Regions from separate parts of the Ochrobactrum vermis genome, predicted to be linked through region 2. Evidence: riboswitches for the same ligand, from Rfam matches in the RefSeq annotation. Region 2 holds a riboswitch; the other holds the start of a gene.

Region 1 (5,607 bases), on a different contig from region 2:
TGTTTCCCGCCGATTAGAAGATCCGCATCAACCGTAACAATGACTTACAGACAGCCCGTTCAGGCAGAATGTCTATGTTCCAATGAACGGCGGCTCGGTGCGCGATAACGAATATGGCAGCCATCGATACCGTGATATTCGACGTCAACTTCTACGCCGAACACTTCGGCGATAAGCTCCGCCCGCAAGACATCACGTGGCGTACCGAGCGCAACGAGTTTGCCCTTATCCATCACAGCGATATGGTCGCAGAACATCGCGGCATGGTTCAGGTCATGCAAGGCAGCTACAACCGTGAGCTTCTGGCGGCTGACAAGATCGAGCAGCCCGATCTGGTGCCCGATATCGAGATGGTTGGTCGGTTCGTCCAGAAGCAGTATCTGCGGCTCCTGCGCCAAGGCCCGCGCTATATGTAGACGCTGACGCTCGCCTCCGGAGAGCGTGTGCCAATAGCGGTCGGCAAGATGGGCCATATCGACATTGACCAACGCCTGGCCAACGATTGCATCGTCATCTGCTGACCACGGCGACAGCGCACCGAGATAGGGCGTCCGCCCAAGCTCAACCGCCTGACGCGCGGTAATGCGCTCTGTCGTTCCTGCCTGTTGCTCAACCAGCGCCAGTTGCCGTGCAATCTCGCGACGGCTGAAACTGTCGATAGACGCCCCACACAAGCTGACTTCGCCAATACGACATCTGCGAACGCCCGAAAGTAGAGACAGTAAACTGGTTTTCCCCGATCCGTTCGGGCCGATGATACCCAGAAACTCACCCTTCGCCACTTTCAGTGAGACATTGCGCAAGATCTCGACATTGCCGGCCGACCAGCCGACATTGCGTGCTGAAAGGATCATGACGAAGCCCTCCTTTGTCCAAGCAACAGGGCGAAGGCTGGTGCGCCGAACAAAGCCGTGATGACACCAATCGGCAAAACCTGCCCCGGAATAATGATGCGTGACAGGATGTCGGCGACAATCATGAAGATTGCTCCGATCAGTGCTGCCGCAGGCAACAGCCTGCCATGACGGACCCCGACCAACATTCGCGCGGCATGGGGAATGACGAGCCCGATGAAACCAACGGATCCGACGATGGAAACCATGACTGCCGTCATCATGGCGCTGACACCGATCAGCACCGCATAGACGCGGCGCACCGGTATACCGAGCGAAGCGGCGGATTCCGTTCCGAAAGTAAACGCATCAAGCGCACGTGCATGCCACAGGCAGATGGCAAGACCGATCAGGCAGGCGGGCAGAGCGAGCGTCACATCCGGCCAGCGCACACCAGAAAGATTGCCCAGCAACCAGAACATGATGCCGCGTGCCTGCTCAGCATTTGCGGCCTTGGTGACGATGAACGAGGTCAACGCATTAAAGAGCTGTGAACCGGCAATCCCGGCGAGGATGATTGCGCTGCTGCCGCGTCCTGCCCGCAGCGCCAGCAGGGACACCAGGCAGAAAGCAACAATAGCCCCGATGAACGCACCGAGCGATAGCGTCAGCACACCGGCACCAATGCCAAGAATGGCGACACTGACGGCCCCGGTGGAAGCGCCAGCGGAAATGCCCAGAATGTAAGGATCAGCGAGCGAATTTCGAAGCAGCGACTGAAGGATGACGCCGGATATTGCGAGCGACGCGCCGCAGCATGCCGCGATGACTGCGCGGCTGAGGCGATAACTCCAGACAATTCCTTCATCGATGGGTTCGAGCGGATATCCGGCGTTCCACAATCGGTTAGCCACGGTTTTCGCAACCACGTCGAGCGGTATCGCAGTTTCGCCTATCGCGGCTCCAAGCCAAAGGGCAAAAAGCAGCAGGACAAGCGAGAAAATGAGGAAGAACACGCCGGAGCGTGCCCTTCCCTTGTGTTTGAAGCCCGGTATCGCTGCCCGCGCCGTCACTTGTTCAGATCCGAGGCAGCTATGTCGGCGGCAAGCGTTTCGATGCCTTCGATCACGCGAAGCGAAGTGCTCATCGATTGCGCGTCCATGTCGAAGACATGCTTGTCCTCGACCGCAGGCATCAGCTTCGTCACCGAGTCGTTGTCCAGAAACTGGTGCTTGACGGCAATGTCATCTGCCGGATAGCGGCGGCGATCAAGCTTTGCGGCGACGATCATCGAAGGGTTCGATTTGGCAACCGTTTCCCATCCGACCGTTGGCCATTCTTCTTCGCTGTCGATAACATTCCTGATGCCGAGTGCGGAAAGAATATAGGCTGGCGCACCAAATTTGCCTGCTACATAAGGATCGGCATCGACCTGCGTGCTGGAGAACCAGACAACAGCGGACAGCTTCCCGTCAGCAGACCCAACCTTCTCACGTGCAGCCACTTCACGCGCCTTCAGGTCGGCGACGAGTTTCTCGCCGCGATCCTGCACATTGAAGATTTCCGCCAATTCGGTGATTTCCCGATAGACGATATCCATCTTGAACGCCGCGGTGCGAATACCGTCACCGCCGCCGGAATTGTCCTTGCCGACACAATCGGATGGCGACGTATAGGCCGGGATGCCGAGTTCCTCGAACTGTTCCGGTTTGGCGACAATACCTGTCGGGCCGATATGCCACTGGAAGTCCGCCGTCACAATATCGGGCTTTTGCGCCAAGACGCTTTCGAAGCTCGGATCGTTATCCGCGAGCCGCTTCACCTTGGCATTCACCTCCTCAAAGCCTTTGAGAACAGGGCCAAACCACACGGCCGTCCCGACAACCTTGTCGCCGAGACCAAGGCTGTAAAGGATTTCGGTACTGCTCTGGCCGACGGCAACAGCGCGACTGGGCGCTTGCTTGAACGTGACTTCGCGACCGCAATTCTTCAGCGTCAGCGGATATTGTGTTTCCGCTGCGTGTGCGGCGAGACCGCCTGCGATAAATGCAGCCGCACAGATGGCAGAACGAAACGGCATTTTGCCGAAAGCTTTCATGAAAATCCCCGAAATGATGAGCATTTCCAGCAAAAGTGGGAACCGGTTTTGCGTTCGGAAATGCGTGAGAAAAAACGGATGGAGCGGTCAAGTTGAACCGCTCATACGCGAAAGGAATCCTGTCAGACGGCAGATAAAATCCGGCACAGAAAGCGGGCAGGCATATCCGGGGACATCTCGAAATCATGCGATAACGATGGGAGAATGCGTCCTGCGACGCGGAAATCTGTCATAACCGGCTCCTGCTCCGGGCATCCCCGCCCGTGACAATGGACAACACTAGACGGCAGGTCTCCTGGCTCACGAATATCTGCTGTTCATCTGCCTTCCCGCGCTTCTCCGGCACAGTGGCATGACGCTTTGAACGTCACGAGGATGAACGGCAATCCGCTTACAGTTGCGGGGGCAGCCACGGTCTTGGCCCCTTTTCGGGTCGTCCTCACCGTGTTCCCTATTAATCCCCTTCGCTCTCGGTCGGGGAACCGTCGTTACACTATTACGTCGGCGCATCGTCGCCGTCAAGCGCATCTCGCCCGCTATTTCGGCATGTCATTTTCATGCGATTCGAAAGCCCCGTTACTTAAATTACGGCCAAACTATTGTCGCATGTGCTGGCCTATTGAATTTGTTTTCGCTAATCTCCATGTAGTTTGCTCCCGCTAGAGGAGCGGGACTTGGGGAGGTCCGCCGGAGGGCGGCATACATTCCATTTGGGAGGACATATGCGTAGATTTATTCTGGCCCTGACGTCGGTAGCGGCGTTGGCTATGGCAGGTTCTGCTTCAGCGGAAGACTACAAGGTGCTGGCACCCGCCGCTCCGGGCGGCGGCTGGGACCAGACGGCGCGCACGATGCAGAGCGCGCTTCAGGACGAGAAGATTTCCGGCAGCGTGCAGGTCATCAATGTTCCGGGCGCTGGCGGCACCATCGGCCTCGCGCAATTCGTGAATCAGAACAAGGGCGACCCGAGCCAGCTGATCGTCGGCGGCTATGTCATGGTCGGCGCTATCCTGACCAACAAATCGCCGGTCACGCTCGACGCTATCACACCGATCGCCCGCCTTACGGGCGAATATGAAGCCATCGTCGTGCCCGCTTCTTCTGACATCCAGAACCTTGGCGACCTTGCAGCGAAACTGAAAGCTGATCCGGGTTCCGTTTCGTGGGGCGGCGGCTCTGCCGGCGGCACCGATCATATTACTGCTGGCCTCTTTGCCAAGGCAGCAGGCGTCGACCCGACCAAGGTCAACTATATTGCCTTTTCCGGTGGTGGCGAAGCACTGGCTGCCATTCTCGGTAATCAGGTGACCGTCGGCATCTCCGGCTATGGCGAATTCGAAGCCCAGATCAAGGCGGGTACGCTGCGTATTATCGGCATTTCGAGCGACGAGCGCGTGGAAGGTATCGATGCACCGACCTTCAAGGAAGGTGGCGTGGACGTTTCGATCCAGAACTGGCGCATGGTGGGTGCGGCTCCGGGCATCACTGCCGAGCAGGAAGCGGCCATCAATGCCGATATCGAGAAAATGGTGAAGTCGGAATCCTGGCAGAAGGCGCTCAAGGATAAGGGCTGGGCAGACACTTATCTTGCCGGTCCGGCGTTCAAGGAGCAGCTTGCCAAAGACGTCGCTGCGACTGAAACCATTCTCAAGGAAATCGGCCTCGTCAAATGACAGGATCAGACCAGCAGGAAAAGCGCCGCCCGGAAGGGGCGGCGCCAGATTTCGCCGCTCTTGTCATCGCACTCGTCCTTGCAGCCGTCGCCATCGCCATTGCCTGGTCGACAACCTATGGCAACGACGTGACGAGCTACTCGCCGGTTGGCCCGAAAACCGTTCCCTATGTCGTTGCAGCCGGATTGTTCGGCCTTGCCGTCTGGACCGTGTTCGAAGCGCTTCGCGGCGACTTTCCCGAGCGTGAGCATCAGGAAATTGCTCCGATGGCGTGGATCATCGGCGGTCTGGCCATCCAGATGCTGACGATGAAAACCGTCGGCTTTTCCCTATCCACCGGCCTGCTTTTTGCAGCGACCGCGCGCGGCTTCGGCTACCGCAAATTCTGGATCAGCGTTCCCGTCGGCATCATCTTCGCCTTCGTGATCTGGTTCATCTTTGCGCGCGGCCTGCAGCTATCGCTGCCGTCCGGCTGGCTCGAACAATTCGTTTAGAGCATTCCCAGTTTTGACTGAAACATTGGAAATGCTCTAAGTTCTTGTTTTGTCGCATTATCCTACGCAAAACCGCTTCGCACTTTTGCTGGAAATGCTTTAAAGGCTAAGTGCCATCATGGATACTGTCGCACTTCTCGCCAACGGGCTTCTGGTTGCGCTTGAACCGTCAAACCTTCTTTATGCGCTGATCGGTGTCACGCTCGGCACAGCCGTCGGCGTGTTGCCGGGCATCGGCCCGGCGCTCACCGTCGCACTGCTCCTGCCCGTTACCTACAAACTGGACCCATCCGGCTCGCTCATCATGTTCGCGGGTATTTATTACGGAGGCATGTATGGCGGATCGACCACGTCGATCCTGCTGAATACGCCGGGCGAAAGCGCCTCCATCGTCACTGCGCTGGAGGGAAACAAAATGGCCCGGGCCGGGCGTGGCGGGCCGGCGCTTGCAACGGCGGCCATCGGCTCTTTCGTCGCCGGCCTGATCGCCACTCTGGCGCTGGCCTTCG
Region 2 (5,607 bases):
CGTTAGGCCCGATCAGCCCGATGAATTCACCACCACTAATTTTGAAACTCGCACCGCCAAGCGCTGCCTTCCCGCCGAGCGTAACCGAAAGATCATGTGCCGAAAGCAATGTCATACGAGCTGCCTCCGATATTTGAACACCAGCCAAAGGAAGAATGGCGCGCCTATAATTGCCGTCAGGACCCCCAGTTTCAGCTCACGTCCCGGCATGACGATACGTACCAATACGTCAGCGGCCAGCAACAGGGCAGCTCCACCGAAACCACTAGCAACCAGCAATCGTGATGGACGCGCACCGACTAGCGGACGCAGAAGGTGAGGAACCACCAACCCTACGAAACCGATTGCACCCGCAACGGCGGTGGAGGCTCCCACACATGCCGCTGTACCAAGCACAGCAAAAAGCTGCACGCGAACCAGATTAACGCCCATAGTGGCCGCGGCATCCGCGCCGAGTGTCAAACTGTCGAGAGACCGTCCGAGTGCCAGAAGCATCGCCCAGCCAATCAGGATGAATGGTGCAGAGAGAGCCACATGCGTCATCGATCTGTCTGCCAATGATCCCAGCATCCAGAAGACGATCTCCATTGCGGCAAACGGGTTGGGCGACAGGTTGAGCGCCAGTGCCGTAAATGCGCCAGCGAGACTTGTCACCGCAACACCTGCCAGTATGACGGCGAGCGTGCCGGCATTGCGCCCTGCGAGAAGCTTGACGAGAAAAACCGACACGAAGGCTCCTGCCAGTGCGAGCAGCGGCAAAGCCAGAGGAAACAGAAGCGACAGACCGCTATAGATAGCAATGACAGCGCCGAATGACGCGGATGCGCTTACACCCAGCAGACCAGGTTCGGCGAGCGGGTTGCGCAGGTACCCCTGCAGAGCAGCACCAGACAATCCAAGTGAACCTCCGATGAGAAGCGCAAGCAATGCCCGAGGCAAACGGATTTCGCGCATGACCAGTACAATCATTTCGCTTTCATCGCCGAAAAGCGCCTTGAGGCTGTCGGCCATACTGATCGCAGCCGGTCCAGTCAGCAACGAAACAATGAAAAGCAAAGCCACAAGCATAGCCAGTCCGGCAAGCAGGAGATAGAAGCGCTTCCGTTCAGTCACGCGCGGCCTCCGCAAGTTCGGCCACAGCTTCGACGCTGAATGGACCGCCGCAAACCGTCAGATTATCCGCTATCGTCACTGGCCTCGCCTGTTTTTCAAGCGCCCGCAACGCCGGATGTTGAAAATTCTCGAAAGCCAGCGCGGGGGCACGATCTCTTGAACTGCGCACCAGAATATCCGGCTTTTCGAGCAGCAGCTTTTCCAAGGGTAACGGAGCGGAACCACTGACGCCCACCCTATCGGCCAGATTATCAAGTCCGGCAAGGCGTACAGCCTGATCGACCAGCGTTCCCCGGCCAGATGTGTAACTGTTGGCAAAATAAAGCGCGACCGTCTTGCGGCGGGACGGAGGCCGAATTGCCGCCAAAGCAGCTTTCATTTGATCGACTTCCCAGTTCGCTTCCGCCTGTCTTCCAAGCAACTCACCCATGCGCCGCAGATGGGCTTCTATATCGTTGAACGAACGGGCGGGTGCGAACTCTTCCACACGGACACCCAGTCTGCGCAACAGCCCCACCGTTGCCCTCGACGAGAATGTTCCCGCCAGCACAAGATCAGGTTTCATCAGAAAAACTTCCTCTGCCTGCACATGGTTGACCGGAACCTTACGGGCTTTAGCAGCCATGACGGACAGTTCCGGGTCCAGCGACAGATAGGAAACCGACTGCAACTGCCCCTTGTCTGCCAGTAGCAATGCGAGCTGATCGGTACATACATTGATGGAAACGACCCGTTGGGGGATTTCCGCTGCGTCTGCTGAATTTCGAACAAAAAGGGCCAGCCCAACCGCAAGGCAGAAGCTGGTGATCCATTGTACGGATGCCCTTTTCATTCTCTGTTCAGCCTCAGAAATTCCGGGTCAACCCGATATTGATGGTGCGTCCCGGTGCAATATAGCCAGAGCTGGTCTGATAATCCTTGTCAAAGATGTTCTCGACAGAGAACTTCAATTGCGATTGCTTGTCGATGGAATAGAGCGCGACGAAATCAGCCGTCACATAGTCGCCAAGTTTCTTTTTGTTAGCAGCATCAGCATAGCGCGAACCGCCATAGATCAATCTTGCGGTAAGATCGAGCTTCTCAATTGGTGTGAAATTGACCTCAGCTGCGGCCTTGAAACGTTCGCGATAGGGAAGATCGTTTCCTGTGGCTTCATCAATAGGCCGTTTAAGGTCCACTAAACCTTTGACACCCCACTGTTCGTTGAAGCGGTGATCAAGCGTCGCTTCAAACCCAGTTATGTGAGCTCGATCAACGTTTACTGGCAACCACAGATGTGTTTGCTCGTCCTCTCTCCAGCTAATACCCTGCCTTAACCGGGTGTCGTAGAATGCCATATCCAGACTGGTGCCGGAACTTATCCGCCAATTCAATCCCAGTTCATAAGAGCCCGATTTCTCGGGTTTCAGATCCGGATTTCCCGACAAGGGATAGTAGAGATCATTGAACGTAGGCGCGCGGAAACCGGTAGCGTAAGAAGACCGCAGCACCAGATCGGGCAGGATTTCATAGCTCACACCAAGATTATAGGTGGCGACATCGCCAAATTGGCTATTGTGGTCATAACGCAGCCCGCCATCGAAACGCAGCGCCTCGTATTCGAGCGAATACTGTCCGAATATGGCCGCCAGATCGCGGCTGTTTTCACCATACGAAACGGTGGTGTTGATCTCCTCGCGATAGGCTTCCACGCCAGCGGTCACGGTGTGACTGACCTTGCCCGTATCGAAACTCTTTTCGGTCGAGGCAAAGACACCATAACGCTTGGTTTCAAACCGATCGGATCTACTCACGCCCTTGCGGAAGTTACGGCTGCTGTCGATGCCGGCGCTGAACTCCAGCGTGGACGACCTATCCGCCGTATGATCGACGCGCGTTCCGATCTTGCCCGTAAATGCTGTGCTGTCAGCCTGATCCGGTGACGGCGCTTTGGCGTCATACTGGTTGCGCCCCCGGCTGAAGAGACCGTCCGCATAGATTTTACCCCAGTCGAAATCCTTCGACAGGGCAAAGTTGAAAGAGCCCTGCAAAAACCCGTCGCGATCCGGTTCATGCCCATAGGCTTCAGGCGTAGTGAAATCATACCCTTGCGTACCGGTTATAGCTGCGCCAAAAGCATAGTCGACACCGGCGTTGCTGCGTCCCTGAATGGACCCCGAAGCATATCCTCCCCAAGGATGGCTGACGCCAGTAGAGAGACTGCCGCACCAGGAACGCTCACCACAGGCTCCGCCCTGTTTCGTAATGATGTTGACCACCCCGCCCATGGCATCAGCCCCATATTGTGCAGAATGAGCCCCCTTGGCGATTTCAATGCGCTCGATAGAGGTTAGAGGAATATTGGAAAGCGCGGTCGAGCCATTCGTTGCCGACGCCGTACGCACGCCATTGACCAGAACGACTGTTTGATCAGAAGACATTCCACGAATAAAAATTCCGGCGGAAGAACCCTGCCCACCATTCGCCTTTATGGAAATACCGCTATAGGACTTCAGCAGCGACTGCAGATCGGAAGCAGCCGACCGCTCGATGTCCGCTGAATCGATGACAGTCACCGACGAGGTCGAGCGCTGCAGCGAAGATGCGCGACGCAATGGCGTGACCACGATTGTATCAAGGACCACGCTGCCATCGCCATCTGGCAGACTTTGAGCAACCGTCGTGGACGGCAGCGCAAGAACGCTGGCCGATACGAGCAGAACCGATGATTTTAAAAGGTGCATTTTCCCTCAACCCGCCGAACCGGAGACCGATAAACGGCATTTCCTCTCACCGCAGGTTGAAGCAATGGCGGCGTTAAACGCCCTTCTTCCCGACGGCAACATTGCAACAATGTCACCGCCACGGGCAGCCGCGCCTGAACACACCCCGTGTCCATGCATAGGTGACCGGATACGGCAGGTCTCCTGACTTCCGGGTCATCGCTTTCCCTCCGCCTTCCCGAGTGCATCGAATGCTCTCAGTGGCTTTCACCGCTCGCACGGTTATGGAAGATCGCTCTCCGGTTACAGTTGCGGGGGCAGTCGCGGCATCAGCCGGAATGGCTTCACCGTGTTCCCTTTTCATCCGCCTGAACAGCGGAACCGTTTCCTGATGAATGCGATAGCAACATGGTTAAGGATTCGCAACTCTACTAAAGCGCTATCCCGCAGAGAAAACTGAATCACATTCGCAAGGAATGGATTCAGCCTCATGATTTCAAAGGTTTTTCCTATCGCAGAAATGCACGGAAACGCTGCAGCGCGAAATAGAACAGCACAGAACCAATGACGATCAGTGCCATAAATTGCGGCCAGACGACGCCCAGCCCTGCTCCGCGAAACAGGATAGATTGCGCCAATATGACGAAATGCGTATTCGGTGCGGCCAGCATGATTGTCTGGATGATCTCGGGCATGCTTTCACGGGGCGTTGTTCCACCTGAAAGCACCTGCAACGGCAGAAGCACCAGCATCAGCAGCATTCCGAACTGCGGCATGGAACCAGCCGCCGTTGCCAGAAAGATACCAAGGCTAGTCGTTGCAAAAAGCTGGAGTGCTGCACCAACCAGAAACAGCGATACCGACCCATAGATCGGTACGGCAAGTAGCCCTTGCACCACGAAGACCAGCGCAAAAGCCGAAGCAACCAGCACGACGAGCCCCATGGACCATATCTTGCTGACCATGATTTCAACCGGCGTTACCGGCATCACCAGCAGATGTTCTATGGTTCCATGTTCGCGTTCTCGAATGAGGGCTGCACCTGTCAGGATGATCGACAGCATCGTAACCGATGAAATCACGTTATTGATTGCACCGAACCAGCCCTTGTTCAGATCCTGATTGAATCTCGCTCTGAGATTGAGTTCGACAGGCGCTTGTGCGCTACCGCGATAGCGATTGAGAAATTCGCTCACCTCACTCGACACAATCGACTGCACATAACCGCCCCCGGTAAAGGCCTGGCTCATCCGGGTTGCATCAACATTGAGCTGGATTGTCGGCGAACGGCCTGCCAGAAGATCACGCTGGAAATTCGGCGGTATGTTCAACGCAAACGTATCGAGCCCTTCATCCATCCGGGCATCCATTTCGTAGGACGAAATCAGCTTCGGAGGCACGAAATATGGCGGATAGAATGCCGTCGTTATCCGGCTGGAAACCGGCGATTGATCTTCGTCGACAATCGCTATTGCCGCATTGTTGAGAGTTTCAGGCATTGCCTTTGATGCCGTATAGATCGCAAGCGTAAAGGCATAAACGATCAGGATCAGCAGCATCGGATCACGCGCGAGACCGCGCAATTCCTTCACGCCAAGCTGGAATATGTTGGATATCCGCATCTTAGCTCGCCTGTTTCTTGAGAAGAGCAATCGCAAGCGCCATGAGCACCGGCACCGCGATCAGCAAGGGTAAAAACGAACTTGCAAGATCGGCAAACCCCAGCGCCTTGGAAAAAACTCCACGCGAGATCGTCACAAAATAGGTGGCGGGATAGATTTTGCCTATAAAG

What was found. Region 2 has a riboswitch for cobalamin ahead of CQZ93_RS08545 (TonB-dependent receptor domain-containing protein). Riboswitches for the same ligand answer to the same signal wherever they lie in the genome.
Region 1: it holds a riboswitch for cobalamin, as region 2 does, so the genes downstream of both, CQZ93_RS18445 (ABC transporter substrate-binding protein) here and CQZ93_RS08545 (TonB-dependent receptor domain-containing protein) in region 2, are expected to answer to the same signal.

The regions. Positions count from the first base shown of each region.
Region 1 covers NZ_PCOC01000002.1:879,532-885,138, reverse strand. Annotated here, with positions in the region: gene CQZ93_RS18455 (ABC transporter ATP-binding protein) at 60-854, opposite strand; gene CQZ93_RS18450 (FecCD family ABC transporter permease) at 851-1,906, opposite strand; gene CQZ93_RS18445 (ABC transporter substrate-binding protein) at 1,903-2,931, opposite strand; cobalamin riboswitch at 3,200-3,433, opposite strand; gene CQZ93_RS18440 (Bug family tripartite tricarboxylate transporter substrate binding protein) at 3,654-4,604, shown strand; gene CQZ93_RS18435 (tripartite tricarboxylate transporter TctB family protein) at 4,601-5,098, shown strand; gene CQZ93_RS18430 (tripartite tricarboxylate transporter permease) at 5,217-5,607, shown strand, end outside.
Region 2 covers NZ_PCOC01000001.1:1,717,462-1,723,068, forward strand. Annotated here, with positions in the region: gene CQZ93_RS08530 (ABC transporter ATP-binding protein) at 1-115, opposite strand, end outside; gene CQZ93_RS08535 (FecCD family ABC transporter permease) at 112-1,113, opposite strand; gene CQZ93_RS08540 (ABC transporter substrate-binding protein) at 1,106-1,945, opposite strand; gene CQZ93_RS08545 (TonB-dependent receptor domain-containing protein) at 1,959-3,836, opposite strand; cobalamin riboswitch at 3,993-4,216, opposite strand; gene CQZ93_RS08550 (ABC transporter permease) at 4,325-5,437, opposite strand; gene rbbA (ribosome-associated ATPase/putative transporter RbbA) at 5,439-5,607, opposite strand, start outside.